DNA from 4 places in the Diaphorobacter ruginosibacter genome. Region 4 is predicted to be linked to each of the others. Evidence: predicted binding sites of a transcription regulator. Region 4 holds the regulator's gene; each other region holds the start of a gene.

Region 1 (3,607 bases), 2.1 Mb from region 4:
TACGCCCCGGGACTGGCGGGTGCGGGTGATTGTGTCGATCATGTGACAGACGCCGAAATGTCATATGTATGTCATGCTCTCCTTGCATGATTTGAGTGTGTTTATAGGCAATCCCTATGTTTCAAAATTCTGCACTCGAACCTCAAGACTTCATGCAACGCATGGCGGACGATCTCATGGACAGCTATGACGAGGAGCTGGAGCAGGAAATCGACGATCGCTATCTCGACGAGAACGGCGAGAGGCCGCTGCTCGACAACGAGGCGCGCCGCAACTACTTCAAGAATCTCTTCCGCCTCCAGGGCGAGCTCGTCAAGCTGCAGGACTGGGTCCAGCAGTCGCGCCAAAAGGTCGTGATCCTGTTCGAGGGCCGCGACGCGGCCGGCAAGGGCGGGGTCATCAAGCGCATCACCCAGCGCCTCAATCCGCGCGTGGCCCGGGTGGCGGCGCTGCCTGCTCCCAACGACCGCGAGCGCACGCAGTGGTACTTCCAGCGCTATGTGTCGCATCTGCCGGCCGCCGGCGAGATCGTCCTGTTCGATCGCAGCTGGTACAACCGCGCGGGTGTCGAGCATGTGATGGGCTTCTGCACCGACGACGAATACGAGGAGTTCTTCCGCAGCGTGCCGGAGTTCGAGAAGATGCTCGTGCGTTCGGGCATTCGCCTCATCAAGTACTGGTTCTCGATCACCGACGAAGAGCAGCACCTGCGCTTCCTCGGCCGCATCCACGACCCGCTCAAGCAGTGGAAGCTGAGCCCCATGGACCTGCAAAGCCGGGTGCGCTGGGAGGAGTACACCAAGGCCAAGGAAGTCATGCTGGAGCGCACGCACATCCCCGAGGCGCCCTGGTGGGTCGTGCCGGCAGACGACAAGAAGAAGGCGCGCCTGAACTGCATTTCGCACCTGCTGTCGCAGATGCCCTACGCGGAGGTGCAGCACCCGGAGGTGGTGTTGCCAGAGCGTGTGCGCCACCCGGACTACATCCGCCAGCCCGTGCCGCAGAGCATGATCGTGCCGCAGACATACTGAGCGGGGCGGGGGAACTGCGGGAACCCGCCAAACAGAAAAACTGCGTGGCCCTGTCAGGGGCCGCGCAGTTTTTTCATGGAAGGGCGGGGTGCGTGGGGCTCTCAGCTGGCCTTCACGCAGAGCACCGGGCAATCCACGTTCATCAGGATTTCCTGCGCCATGCTGCCCAGCAGCAGCTTGCCCACGGCGGTGCGCTTGCGCAGGCCGATTACCAGCACGGAGACCTGGAGCTCCTTGACCAGGTCGTCGATTTCATCGATCGCACTCTTGCCGCGCACGAACTGCTTGAACTCGGCCTTGATCGGCAGGGATGCCAGACGCTCCTCGACGCGCTCGGCCTCATAGCCACTGATCAGCGCGGGATCTTCCTGATGGCCGCCGGGGCCGGCATTCACGACCACCAGCGTTTCATTGCGGCGGGTAGCGATTTCAATCCCCTTGTCGAGGGCCGCGCGGCCTTCGGGGCGTGCGACGTAGGCAACCAGAATGGTCATGCAAAGTCTCCAGTGTCTCTGAGGAATTCGGACAGCAGCTGTCCGTTGGTAATGGATCCCATGGAGTCTCCATGCCGGACCTCCGTCATCGGGGCCTTGAAACTCCATGGACGGGCACCAGCATAGCCGATGCCTGCACCAGAATGGAAGCCTCGAGAGTCCAATCAGGGGCGGCACATCACCGGATTGACGTTAATCAATCGGTGATGTTCACCGGGTGGCCGGGTGGCCGGGTGGCCGGGTGGCCGGGTGGCGGGCGACCGGAGCGTTCTTCAGCGCTCAGACCAGGCGCTCCGCTTCCAGCTCCTTCTTCAGGTAGGCATAGAACAGTGGCGCTGCCACCAGGCCGGACGGACCGAAGATGGCCTCGGCCACGAACATCACGGCCAGGAGCTCCCAGACCCCCATGTGCGTGCGCGTGCCGACCACCTTGGCGTTGATGACGTACTCGGCCTTGTGGATCAGGATCAGGAACGCAAGGCAGGCCGCTGCAGCGACCGGGGACACCGACAGCCCGACGAGCGTGATCACCGCGTTGCAGAGCAGGTTGCCGACGATGGGGATCAGTCCGGCAAAGAAGGTGAGGGTGATCAGCGCGGGGGTGTAGGGCAGCTTCAGACCCCATACGGGCAGGATGGCCAGCAGGAAGAGCGCCGTGAGCACCGTGTTGAACGAGGCAATCCAGAACTGTGCCGCCACGATCTGCCGGAAGGCCTCGCCAAAGAGGGTGATGCGCTTGATGAGCTGCACGGCGAGGGGTCCGCGTCGCGGGCTGATGTGGCGCACGGCGGCCAGCGCGCCGATCAGCAGGCCCACATAGGCGTAGAGCAGTCCGGTAAGCCATGCCCGGCCGGCCATGGCGAGGGCGCCTGCCTTGGCCGCGAGGTAGCCCGCGATCATCTTCTGCAGCTCTTCCGCACCGTCGGGCAGGGTGGCGCCGAGATCGGAGGGCAGCTTGTCGCGCAGTTCCAGCACCGTGTCGGCCAGATAGTCGAGCAGTTCCCGGTATTGCTGGGGCGCATCGACGATGTAGGTGCGCGAGTGCGAGAGCGCAAGCGCCACGAGCAGCATGGGCGCCAGCACCACGAGGGTGGCGGCGAGCGCGGGGCCGAAGCCCACCTTGCCGGGCTTGCGCGGAAAGCGGCGTCGCACCCAGGTGAACTTGACCGCCAGCCAGCGCGTGACGAGGAAGCCGAGGCAGACGCTCAGCAGGCCCGGCAGCAGACTGTAGTGCAGCACCATGAGGAGCGTGGCCGCCATCAGGAGATAGCTGGCGATCTTCACGCCCTGGGTGCCGTGGAAGCCCCGGGGCGAGCCCGCGCCCGGGGAGGGCGTCGGCTCGGGCGGTGTGTGCGCGGTGTCGTGCGCTGGCGGAGGCGACGCGGGCTGCATGGGCGGCGACGCGTCGGGAATCAGGCCACGACCACGGCGGCGCCGTTGCCGCGCTCGGCGATCGCGCCGATCTGGTACACCGTTTCGCCGAGCGAGCGCAGCGTCGCCGCGGTGGCCTCGGCGGCTTCGGCGGGAACGACGACAACCATGCCGATGCCGTTGTTGAAGGTGCGGTTCATCTCGATGTCATCGATGCCGGCGGTCTTCTGCAGCCAGGCGAACAGTTCGGTCTGGGGCCAGCTGCCGGCCTTCAGGTGGGCGGCCGTGCCCTCGGGCAGCACGCGCGGGATGTTCTCGAGCAGGCCACCACCGGTGATGTGGGCCAGTGCCTTGATCGGGTGCTTTTCCAGGGCCGCCAGAACGTTCTTCACGTACAGGCGCGTGGGCTCCATGATGGCCTGCTTGAACGGCTTGCCGTCGAGGGTGGCGGGAATGCTTGCCTGGCTCTCGGCGCGGTCGATGCACTTGCGTACCAGCGAGAAACCATTGGAGTGAACACCCGCAGAGGCGAGGCCCAGGACCACGTCGCCAGGCTTCACGTCCTGGCCGGTCAGGATCTTCGACTTCTCGACTGCACCGACGGCGAAGCCGGCCAGGTCGTATTCGCCATCGGGATACATGCCGGGCATTTCGGCGGTTTCGCCGCCGATCAGCGCGCAGCCGGAGAGCTCGCAGCCCTTGGCGATGCCG
Region 2 (3,607 bases), 910 kb from region 4:
TCTGCTCGCCCGCTGCATTGGCGCTTGCGCCCGCCGGCTGCTCGCCACCCTCTTCCTTGGAACAGACCTGGCCCTGGGCCTCGGCCTGTTCGCTGGTGGTCATATAGGGGTTGATGTGCGCCTCGACGACCCCGGGCTCGTCCACCTCGGTGGAGTCGAGCTCGAACCAGCCGGCCTCCGACTCGCGGCGGAAGAACGCGGTGCCGCGCACGTCGGTGATCTTCTCGACGGGCTCGCGCGCTGCAAGGCGGTGCGCCACTTCGACCAGTGCGCGCTCGGCATTGCCGTACAGCAGCAGGTCGCACTTGCTGTCCACCACGATGGAGCGGCGAACCTTGTCGCTCCAGTAGTCGTAGTGCGCGATGCGGCGCAGGCTGCCCTCGATGCCGCCCAGGATGATGGGCACATCCTTGTAGGCCTCGCGACAGCGCTGGCTGTAGACAATGGCCGCCCGGTCCGGGCGCTTGCCGCCGACGTCGCCGGGTGTATAGGCGTCGTCGCTGCGAATCTTGCGATCAGCCGTATAGCGGTTGATCATCGAATCCATGTTGCCCGCCGTCACTCCCCAGAACAGGTTGGGCTTGCCCAGCGCCTTGAAGGCCTCGGCGCTCTGCCAGTCGGGCTGCGCGATGATGCCGACGCGAAAGCCCTGCGCTTCCAGCACGCGGCCGATCACGGCCATGCCGAAGCTCGGGTGATCGACATAGGCGTCACCCGTCACCAGGATGATGTCGCACGAATCCCAGCCGAGCTGCTCCATCTCTGCACGGGACATCGGCAGAAACGGCGCTGGGCCGAAGCGCTTGGCCCAGTACGGTCGGTAGCTGGTCAGCGGCTTGGCTGCACGGTGGAAGAAGGAAACATCGATGGGAGCGTTCATGGGGCGGGGTCCGTGGGAGGCCGGGCATTGTAGGCCCTGGGCGGCAATTGCGCTTTTCGGGGTGCAGGTGCCCTTTCACGCTGTGGGCTCACCTGCGGCAGGATTTCCCAATGACGAAGCGGGCGCAAGGCCCGCTTTCTTCACATTCCAGATGCCAATCCCTAGGGAACCGGTGCACCTGCCGGCTATGTCACCACTCGCCCAGCGAGCGGACGACCTGGTCCAGATCGGCCGGCGGCTCGATGTAGGCCGAACGCAGCAATTGTCCATTGCGCAGGCGCACGGGCGCCGGCAAGGGCTGGGAGTGTGTCACCGGCTGGATCTCACTGGCGAGCCACAATCCGGCTGCATCGTGCGACACGACGTAGTCAGTGGGAACGGTGATATAGCTTGGCGACATGGCAACTCCTCTCGATTGCGGGATGGACGGCGGGGAAAAACTCCTTGGTGGGTGGAAGGTGCCTGGTTGCCCGGCCCCACGATGGGCAGAGCTCGGGATGGCCAAAGCAGTTCCTATGTATATCAACGCGCCAGTAGTCAATTTGGCTGACAGGAAAACGACAGTTTTCGCACGGAAAAAGTAAGACGGCGTAACCAGATGGCTACGCCGCCCAATGAACTGCGCGGCCCCGTGGGCAGCAATGCCACCACAGGCCGCGTCGGTGCGGGCTACTTCGCGAGCGTCAAGGCACCCTTCATGATGCCCGAGTGACCAGGGAACGAGCAGAAGAACGTGTAGTCCTCGCCGGCCTTGAGCTTGCCAACGGCGAACGTGACGGAGTCGCTCTCGCCGCCGCCAATGACCTTGGTGTGTGCGATCACGCGGGCATCCGCCGGCTTCAGGTAGTCCTTGTCGATGCCCGCGGCAATGCCGTCGTTGGCGATGCCCTGCATGTCGGCCGTTCGGGACAGCACCCAGTTGTGGCCCATGGCGCTCTTGGGCATCTTGCCCACGTGCTTGAGCTTGACCGTGAACTGCTTGCACGCCGCGGGAACGCTGATGGCCTTGGTGTTGAACTGCATGGCGTCGTTGCTCTCGATCTCGGCGCTGCAATTGGGCGCCGCGAACGCGGGCGCGGCCAGGCATGCGGCCGTCGACACGAAGGCAGCAGCGATCAATTTCAGGAAAGAAGGTTTTTTCATGGTGTGCTCACTCATTGGCTGGTAGATGACAGGTGCATGCTAGGGGTTGACCCTGGGTTAGCCTTTGATACTCATCAATTGACTACTCCTCAATTGACCGTGGATCAACCTGCGCGGGCCGGAAACCGCCCTTAGGACCGGCGGGAGCGGCCACAGCTCGGGTAAGCTCACATGTGACATGCCCCACACCCTGAAATCAGCCGTCCACAGCGAACTCATCATCAAGAAAAGCCGTTTCATCGGCTGCGTGCAACCGATGGCCGACCGCGCCAGTGCCCAGGCCGTGGTCGACGCGCTGCGCCTGCAGCATCCCGGGGCAGCCCATGTCTGCTGGGCACTGCTGGCGGGCGGACAGTCGGCCGCCGTGGATGACGGCGAGCCCAGTGGCACGGCTGGCAGGCCGATGCTCGACGTGCTGCGGCACCAGGACCTGGAGGGTGTGCTCGCCACCGTCGTGCGCTATTTCGGCGGCGTGAAACTGGGTGCTGGCGGGCTGGTGCGCGCCTACACCGACAGCATCGCGCAAGCGCTGCTGCAGGCCGAGAAGGTGGAGCGCCGCGTGATGGTCGAGCTTGAATGCACCCTGCCCTACGCGCAGGAAGGCCTGCTGCGCCGCGAGATCGACAGCGCGGGCGCGCAACTCGTCGACGTCGCGCACGCAAGCCAGGTGGTCGCCCGCGTGCAGATGCCGCAATCCGATGCCACCGCCTTCATGGCCCGGCTGAACGACCTGACCCAGGGCCGCATCGGCTGGTTGAACGACGGATCGAACCCCGCGCGATGACGTGGAGGTGACCCCATCCTGGCAGCCTGTGTGCGGGGCCGCAGCCTACAGCGCCCGGCAAGCGACTGTCCGACACTTGGGATGCAGGAACTTTCACTCCCCCACCTCCACAGCACATGCACGAGAACATCGACACCCTCATCATCGGCGCCGGCTCCGCCGGCCTCGCGGCCCTTCGTGAAGTACGCAAGCGCACGGACAGTTTCCTGATCGTCAACGACGGCCCGTGGGGAACGACCTGCGCACGCGTCGGCTGCATGCCCTCCAAACTGCTGATCGAGGCTGCAAACGCCTTTCACCGCAGGAATAGCTTCGAAGCCTTCGGCATTCGCGGTGCCGGACAACTGCATGTCGACCTGCCCGCGGTGCTCCATCGGGTGCGCTCGCTGCGCGACGGCTTCGTCGCCGGAACCATCCAGGACAGCGATGCGGGCGACCGGCAGATCAGCGGCCGCGCCCACCTGCTGGGCCCCGATCGCGTGAGCGTGAATGGGAAGGAGTACCGCGCCCGCCGCATCATCATCGCCACCGGCACGCGGCCGCGCTTCGAGAACGCCTGGAGGTCGCTCGGCGACCGGGTGCTCACCACCGATTCGCTGTTCGAGCAGCCTACGCTCGGCAGGCGCATGGCCGTGCTGGGCCTGGGTGCGGTGGGCACCGAGATGGCGCAGGCGCTGGCACGGCTCGGCATCGAGGTGACCGCCTTCGTGACACGCCGGTCCGCTGCAGGCCTGAGCGACCCCGAGGTGCTGGGCGCCCTCTGGCCGCTGCTGGAGAGGGAATTCGCCATCCACGTGGGC
Region 3 (3,607 bases), 2.4 Mb from region 4:
ATGGCGAGCGCGCCGTGCTGCGTCTGCTCGACAAGAGCGAGAACAAGCTCAGCCTCGAATCGGTGGGCATGCAGGGTCCCGTGCTCTCGCAGTTCGAACGCCTGATCCAGCAGCCGCACGGCATCATCCTGGTGACGGGGCCCACGGGATCGGGCAAGACCACCACGCTGTATGCGGCGCTTGCGCGCCTGGATGCGTCCAGCAGCAACATCATGACCGTCGAGGATCCGATCGAATACGAGCTCGCGGGCGTCGGCCAGACCCAGATCAACAGCAAGATCGACCTCACATTTGCCAAGGCCCTGCGTGCCATCCTGCGCCAGGACCCTGACGTGATCATGATCGGTGAAATCCGCGACTTCGAAACCGCACAGATCGCGATCCAGGCGTCGCTCACGGGCCACCTGGTGCTTGCCACGCTGCACACCAACGACTCCACCAGCGCCATCACGCGCCTCACCGACATGGGTGTCGAGCCGTTCCTGCTGTCGAGTTCGCTGCTTGGCGTCCTGGCCCAGCGGCTGGTGCGCAAGATCGACGCAAGCGATCCGTCCGGCTACCGCGGCCGCACGGGCATCTTCGAGCTGCTGGAAGTGGACGACAGGATCCGCGCGCAGATCCACGGACAGGCCAGTGAATCTGACATTCGCGACCAGGCACTGGCGAGCGGAATGTCGCTCATGCGGACCGATGGAGACCGGCTAGTGGCTGCCGGCATCACCAGCGCGGAAGAGGTGCTGCGCGTCACGCGCGACTGACCCCGGGAAAACAAGACACCGCGGGTCGGTGCAGGTCAGCCTCCGGCCGTCAGGCTCGGCTTGCGGCTCTGCGAGGGAGCGGCATGGCGCGCGAGACCGCGCTTGAGTTCCTTGAGCAGCAGCACGATCTGGCGCGAGGCGTGCTCGCACTGCTTGAACGTATGCTCGGCGCGCGCCTGCTCGCCGCCTTCCAGCAGGGTGATCAGCTCCGCCGCCTTCAAATGGAAATAACGGTTGCGCACCAGCAGCAGGTCGTAGGCGGGCAGGTGTCCCAGCGCCTTGCGTCCCGCATCGTGCAGCCATGCGCCGAGCTCGGAGCTTCGATCATCACGGATCACATCCGGCCGCAACTGCGCGTCGATCTGGCCACCCAGCGCCTGCCAGAGCCAGGGCATCCAGCGCTCGTGGCTCACGACCAGCGCCTCGATATCGAACTCGACGGACAGACGGCTCACCTCGTCGCCGAAGGCCACGAGCTCGCTCGCCTGCAGCGACGGTACCGTGGACCAGTCTTCAGGACGAGCCGGTCTGGCGGAACTGTCTTTCCGGGGCGACGATGCAAACAATCGCTTCAAGAAGTCCATTTTTCCTCCCCGGGGCTGAAGTGCTGGGCCTTCAGCAAGGCGTGGGTTAAGCAACAAGAAACATGAGCGGAGCACCGTCACCCTACGCAATGCCTATCGTTAATGATATTTACAATATAAATTGTTTGAAACTATTATCCTTGCACACCATAGTCTTTAGCAAGATGCAAATGTCATCTAGATGACCTATCGGCATCAAATTGTAATTAGCTGAAAATTGTTTGCATATACCGCAAATGGGTGAAATTCGTGCCCCGCTGTTGACGCACGTCCATCCAGGACAAATGTCCCCGCTCGGCGGAGTTCTTTCGCGGCTTCCACAATGGGCCTATGAGTTCATCCAGATTGCCCGCCCTCTCCATGCTCGACCTGGTCGCCGTCCGCGAAGGCTCCACCGTCGCCGATGCACTGGACATTTCACTTCGCACAGCACAGCACGCCGAACAATTGGGATTCACGCGCTACTGGCTGGCCGAGCATCACAACATGCCCGGCATCGCAAGCTCCGCCACCGCCGTGCTGATCGGCCACATTGCCGGCGCCACCCGCTCCATTCGCGTGGGCTCGGGCGGCATCATGCTGCCCAACCACGCCCCTCTGGTGGTGGCCGAGGCCTTCGGCACGCTGGCTGAGTTGTATCCCGGGCGCATCGACCTGGGACTGGGCCGGGCCCCCGGCACCGACGGCCCGACGATGCGCGCGCTGCGCCGCAACCGTGTCGAGACCGAGGAAGACTTCCCGCGGGAGGTCTCCGAGCTGCAGCGCCTGCTGGCCCCCGCCCAGGAAGGCCAGCAGATCACGGCCGTTCCGGGCGCGGGCACCGAGGTGCCCATCTGGCTGCTCGGCTCCAGCATGTTCTCCGCGCAGCTCGCGGCGGAAAAGGGCCTGCCCTATGCATTCGCCTCGCACTTCGCACCCCGCTTCCTGATGCCCGCCATCGAGATCTACCGGGCCCGCTTCAAGCCCTCGAAGACACTGGACAAGCCCCATGTGATGATCGGGGTTCCGGTGATCGCAGCGCCCACCGACGAGGAAGCGCAGTACCTTGCGAGCAGCACCTACCAGCGCGTCCTGGGCATTCTCACCAACCGCCGCGGACTGCTGCAGCCGCCCGTGGACAACTATCTCGCCAGCCTTGGCCCCCGCGAACGCGAAGCGATCGCCGACTTCCTCGCCATTGGGGTGATCGGTGGGCCCGAGACCGTGCGCAAGGGCTTCGAGACGCTGGCCGAGGCGACCGAGGCCGACGAGTTCATGCTGGTGAGCGACGTGTTCGATCCGGCGCTGCGCCTGCGCTCCCTGGAGATCGCCGCAGCAGCCGCTCGCAACTGATCAAGGGGATGCTGGTTCGGAACGCGTGATCGGCGCGGTCGTCTCGTGAAGCCGGTAGAGCCGCTGCGCGCACCCCCACGGGCATGGTTTTCGATGCGCGGAGGCCGCCCGGACATCGCAGCGTCTCGCCAACCCGCTACCATCAGGGCATTGGCGCCAGGAACCGGACTCCCGGGCAGGGCGCGACCGAACCCCTTGAAAACTACGCATGCCCGCCTTTTCCTTTGAAGCACTGGACGCCGAGGGCCAGACCCGCAAGGGCACGATCGATGCCGACAGCCCCAAGGCTGCACGTAGCCTGCTGCGCGCACAGGCCCTCGTGCCTCTGGCAGTGGAGGCGCTTGCGGCCCACCAGCAGGCGGGCGGAACCACCACGCTCGGCCAGCGCCTGTTCACCCGCCCGGTGTTCAACTCGTCTCAGCTCACGATCTGGACACGCCAGCTCGCTGGCCTGATCGTCTCCGGCCTGCCGCTCGAGCGAGCACTCAGCGCCCTCTCTGAAGAGGCGGACAATGACCGCCAGCGCCATCTGGTCGCCAACCTGCGCGCGGAGGTCAATGCCGGCTCCACCTTCGCGAAGGCGCTGGCGCAGCATCCTCGCGAGTTCTCCGACATCTTCTGTGCGGTGATCGGCGCGGGCGAGCAAAGCGGCCATCTCGGCGAGGTGCTCGACAAACTGGCCGATGACCTGGAAGAACGCCAGGCGCTGCGCTCCAAGCTGATCGGTGCGTCGCTCTATCCTGCGATCGTGACCCTCGTCGCCATCGTCATCGTGCTGTTCCTCGTGGGCTACGTCGTGCCCCAGGTGGCCAACGTCTTCGCGGGTACCAAGCGCGCACTGCCGACCCTCACGGTGGCCATGCTTGCGCTCAGCAGCCTGGTGCGGAACTACGGCTGGCTGATGCTGGGCGTGCTGATTCTGTGCGGGATCGG
Region 4 (3,607 bases):
ACCACACGGCATCAGCGCCCAGCCGCAACCCACGGCCAACACACCGCCCGGCCTGTCCACCGCCGACTTCACGCGCGACCACACGCCACGTCCCGCGCGCTCCATCCAGGCGGGAGCCTGCAGCCGCATGACCAGCATGAGCCCCCAGGCGATGATCGCAATGTGCATGGCTGTCCAGATCGGACGCAGCGCGCTGGTGCCCTGGCTGAACCAGGCCAGCCGGTCCATGGCATAGGCAGCCAGCGCCCCCAGCGCCGCATAGCCGGCGACGCGCCCCCCATGGAACAGGATGGATTGCCACGGCAAGCGCCGTCGCCGCACGAAACGTACGGGCTGCTCGCGCGCAGACTCCTTACCGCCACGCGCGAGCAAGGCCCCGCAGGGCGCGGAGCACATCACCAGGCAATGCGCCCCTCCCAGCAGCCCCATCAGAAAAGCGGTCCAGGCCAACGCCCACATGGGTCTGCGGATCAGATGATGCGCGAGAAGCGCTCACGGTTGCGGTTGCCCTGGAGATAGCGATCGAACACCATCGCCACGCCACGCACGAAGTGCCAGCCCATGGGGGTGACCTCGATGCGGTCTTCATGCAACTGCACAAGGCCCTGCTCGTCCATGGCCTGCAACTGTTCCAGCTCCGCCGCGAAGTAGCTCTCGAAATCGATGAGCCAGGCCTGCTCGATGGACTCGAAGACCAGCTCTCCCTGGCACATCAGCGCCATGATGACGGAGCGGCGCAGCAGATCGTCGCGCGAAAGCGCCAGGCCACGCACAATGGGCAAGCGCCCCCGGTTGATGGTGTCGTAGTACTCGTCCAGGGTCTTGGCGTTCTGGCTGTAGGTTGCGCCAACCTTGCCGATTGCCGAGACTCCCAGGCCGATCAGGTCGCAATCGGGCTGCGTGCTGTAGCCCTGGAAATTGCGATGCAGGCGACCCTGCCGCTTGGCCACTGCCAGGGAGTCGTCCGGCAGCGCGAAGTGGTCCATGCCGACATAGACGTACTCCGCATTCTGAAACACCTCCAGCGAACGCGCGAGCATGGCCACCTTCGCCGCAGGCAGCGGCAGTTCATCGGTCACGATGCGGCGCTGCGGCTTGAACCGCTCCGGCAGATGGGCATAGGCGTAGAGCGCGATGCGGTCCGGACGCAGCTCGCACACCTGCGCCAACGTGCGGTCGAAGGACTCGGGGGTCTGGCGCGGCAGCCCATAGATCAGGTCGACATTCACCGAATGGAATCCGATCCTGCGCGCTTCCTCCACCAGCCGGAAGACCTGCTCGGCGGGCTGTATCCGGTGAACGGCCTTCTGCACCTCGGGATCGAAGTCCTGCACACCGAAGCTCAGGCGGTTGAAGCCCAGTTGTCGCAAAAACGCCAGGCGATCATTGTCGACAGTCCGCGGGTCGATCTCGATGGAGTATTCGCCATCCGGAACAAGAACGAAACTCCGGCGGATCATGGACATCAGGTCCTGCAGGCCCTCATCGGTCAGAAATGTTGGGGTGCCTCCACCAATATGCAGCTGGCTCACATGCTGGATGACACCACAGTGCTCTGTGTGCAAATCGATTTCTCGACTCAGATAGCGAAGATAGGCTTCCGCCCGCTCCGGATGTTTGGTGATAATCTTGTTGCACGCACAGTAATAACAAAGCGATTCACAGAACGGGACGTGCACGTAGAGGGACAAAGGCAACGCCTTGGCATTCGAGCCGATGCGTCGCTGTTGTAGAGCGAGGATATAGTCGTCTTGACCGAACGCTTCCACGAAGCGGTCTGCCGTTGGATAGGACGTATAGCGGGGCCCAGACACGTCAAATTGACGGATGAGATCTGATGTGACAACAGTCATAGCGAATTCCAAAGGTTCGCCGCTACTGTGCCGCAGCCTCCGGAGAATGTCCTTGACACAGGTCAATCCAGTTTTCATGTTGACTGGGACAATGCATCCTGTTTTTCCTATATGCCAACGGCAGAGGCGAGTGGAACTCAGTCCACTTTTCGGAAGCCGATAACTTGTACAAGGCGCCATTGCAAATGACACCGCAAACCATCAAAGTCGCATGCTCCAATTGCAACCTGCGAGAACTTTGCATGCCTCTCGGGCTGTCCGAGGAGCAGCTGAAACGACTTGACGAAATCGTCGCCGTGCGCCGCAAGGTCAAGCGCGGAGGGACGCTGTTCCGCAATGGCGAGCCTTTCACGTCCCTGTTTGCCATTCGCACGGGTTTCTTCAAGACCTGCGTGGCCACCGAAGACGGCCGCGACCAGGTGACAGGCTTCCAGATGGCGGGAGAAATCATTGGCCTTGACGGCATCGTGAGCGACCGCCACACCTGCGATGCAGTGGCGCTGGAAGATGCCGAGGTCTGCGTCATGCCTTTCGACAACATCGAAGAGCTGTCGCGCGAGGTCAAGGCCCTTCAGCACCATGTGCACAAGATCATGAGCCGCGAGATCGTCCGCGAGCATGGCGTCATGCTGCTGCTGGGCAGCATGCGCGCTGAAGAGCGCCTTGCCGCATTCCTGCTCAATCTCGTGCAACGCCTTCACGCGCGTGGCTTTTCCCAGTCCGAGCTGGTACTGCGCATGACACGCGAGGAAATCGGCAGCTACCTGGGCCTCAAGCTCGAGACCGTGAGCCGCACCTTCTCCAAATTCGTCGAGGAAGGCGTGGTGGAGGTCAAACAGCGCCACGTCCGTATCCTGGATGCCGGTGCACTGCGCAATATCGTCAACAGCCAGCAAGCTTGCCATTGAGTCATTGAGTCATGGAGCTGCTGTGAAGTCACGACAGCTGCCGCCCGATGAGCCCGCGCCTTGGAGCGGCACGGCTCATCGGGGGGAACGAAAAAAACACGGAGCGGGTGCAATCAGCATCCTGGCAAGTCAACAAGGCTGAAGCAATTCCCAGGCGAAAGAGCGAAGTCCGCCGTTGACGTAATTGCCTACAAGCCCTCTGCATGAATCAAATCGACACATGCCAGCGGACTCGGGCGATCTGCGTTGCGTTGAAATCGTCGCACCAGCTGCTTGCCGCACCACTCGTACAGAGGGGCCTTGATTTCCCCCTACCCTATCGCTACGACAACAACGTCACGCGGAAAACTTCGCGCAATCCGCCGGCCTCTCATCACAAGGTACCGGGCAGCGATTGACCTCGAATGGCGAAAGCGAGAGCAGCGTCGTCAAGCCGCTTGCCACCATGATGATGGCCCAGAACGCAAAGAAGGCCAGCGTGTAGACACCCTGCCTGGAGAGGTTCACCGGCTGGTCAAACCATTCAAGCGCCTGCGGATCCACGAAGGCGAACACCAGCATTTCCAAGACGGCCGCCATCAGAAAGGCCGGCCAGGCGATCCACATGAGTCGTTGTGCTTTCATCGTCTTCCCCGTTGATTGGCGTTGTTCGCTCGTCCTCTTCATCCGAGCATGGATGGGTCATTCGCAGATTGCCGGCCAGAGACCAGTGCTTGTGAGCTCATGGGTAAGGGAACACATTTGATGGGTGTCCATTGATCTGAGTCATAGGCGCTGGCGCATTGAAGCGATTCTCTTCCATCCCCCATCGATGCAATGCACGGTATCACTGCCTTGCCGTGCTGT

Evidence for each region. The regulator FNR, encoded in region 4, switches genes on or off when oxygen is low (the NO sensors DNR and NnrR bind a similar motif). The targets are predictions, from matches to a motif close to TTGATNNNNATCAA.
Region 1: a site for FNR is predicted at 1,712-1,725, ahead of H9K76_RS06245 (universal stress protein). Genes of this name have one in related genera too.
Region 2: a site for FNR is predicted at 2,088-2,101, ahead of azu (azurin). Genes of this name have one in related genera too.
Region 3: a site for FNR is predicted at 1,603-1,616, ahead of H9K76_RS03480 (CZB domain-containing protein). Genes of this name have one in related genera too.

Annotation. Positions count from the first base shown of each region.
Region 1 is NZ_CP060714.1:1,361,988-1,365,594, forward strand. Features, by position in the region: gene ppk2 (polyphosphate kinase 2) at 117-1,031, shown strand; gene H9K76_RS06245 (universal stress protein) at 1,133-1,525, opposite strand; gene H9K76_RS06250 (AI-2E family transporter) at 1,805-2,917, opposite strand; gene purM (phosphoribosylformylglycinamidine cyclo-ligase) at 2,938-3,607, opposite strand, start outside.
Region 2 is NZ_CP060714.1:2,603,537-2,607,143, forward strand. Features, by position in the region: gene H9K76_RS11700 (YgiQ family radical SAM protein) at 1-880, opposite strand, end outside; gene H9K76_RS11705 (hypothetical protein) at 1,071-1,280, opposite strand; gene azu (azurin) at 1,550-2,023, opposite strand; gene H9K76_RS11715 (IMPACT family protein) at 2,202-2,807, shown strand; gene H9K76_RS11720 (dihydrolipoyl dehydrogenase) at 2,924-3,607, shown strand, end outside.
Region 3 is NZ_CP060714.1:760,180-763,786, reverse strand. Features, by position in the region: gene H9K76_RS03485 (GspE/PulE family protein) at 1-758, shown strand, start outside; gene H9K76_RS03480 (CZB domain-containing protein) at 794-1,342, opposite strand; gene H9K76_RS03475 (LLM class flavin-dependent oxidoreductase) at 1,673-2,674, shown strand; gene gspF (type II secretion system inner membrane protein GspF) at 2,883-3,607, shown strand, end outside.
Region 4 is NZ_CP060714.1:3,511,153-3,514,759, forward strand. Features, by position in the region: gene H9K76_RS15960 (sulfite exporter TauE/SafE family protein) at 1-459, opposite strand, end outside; gene hemN (oxygen-independent coproporphyrinogen III oxidase) at 471-1,853, opposite strand; gene fnr (fumarate/nitrate reduction transcriptional regulator Fnr) at 2,039-2,761, shown strand; gene H9K76_RS15975 (hypothetical protein) at 3,098-3,385, opposite strand.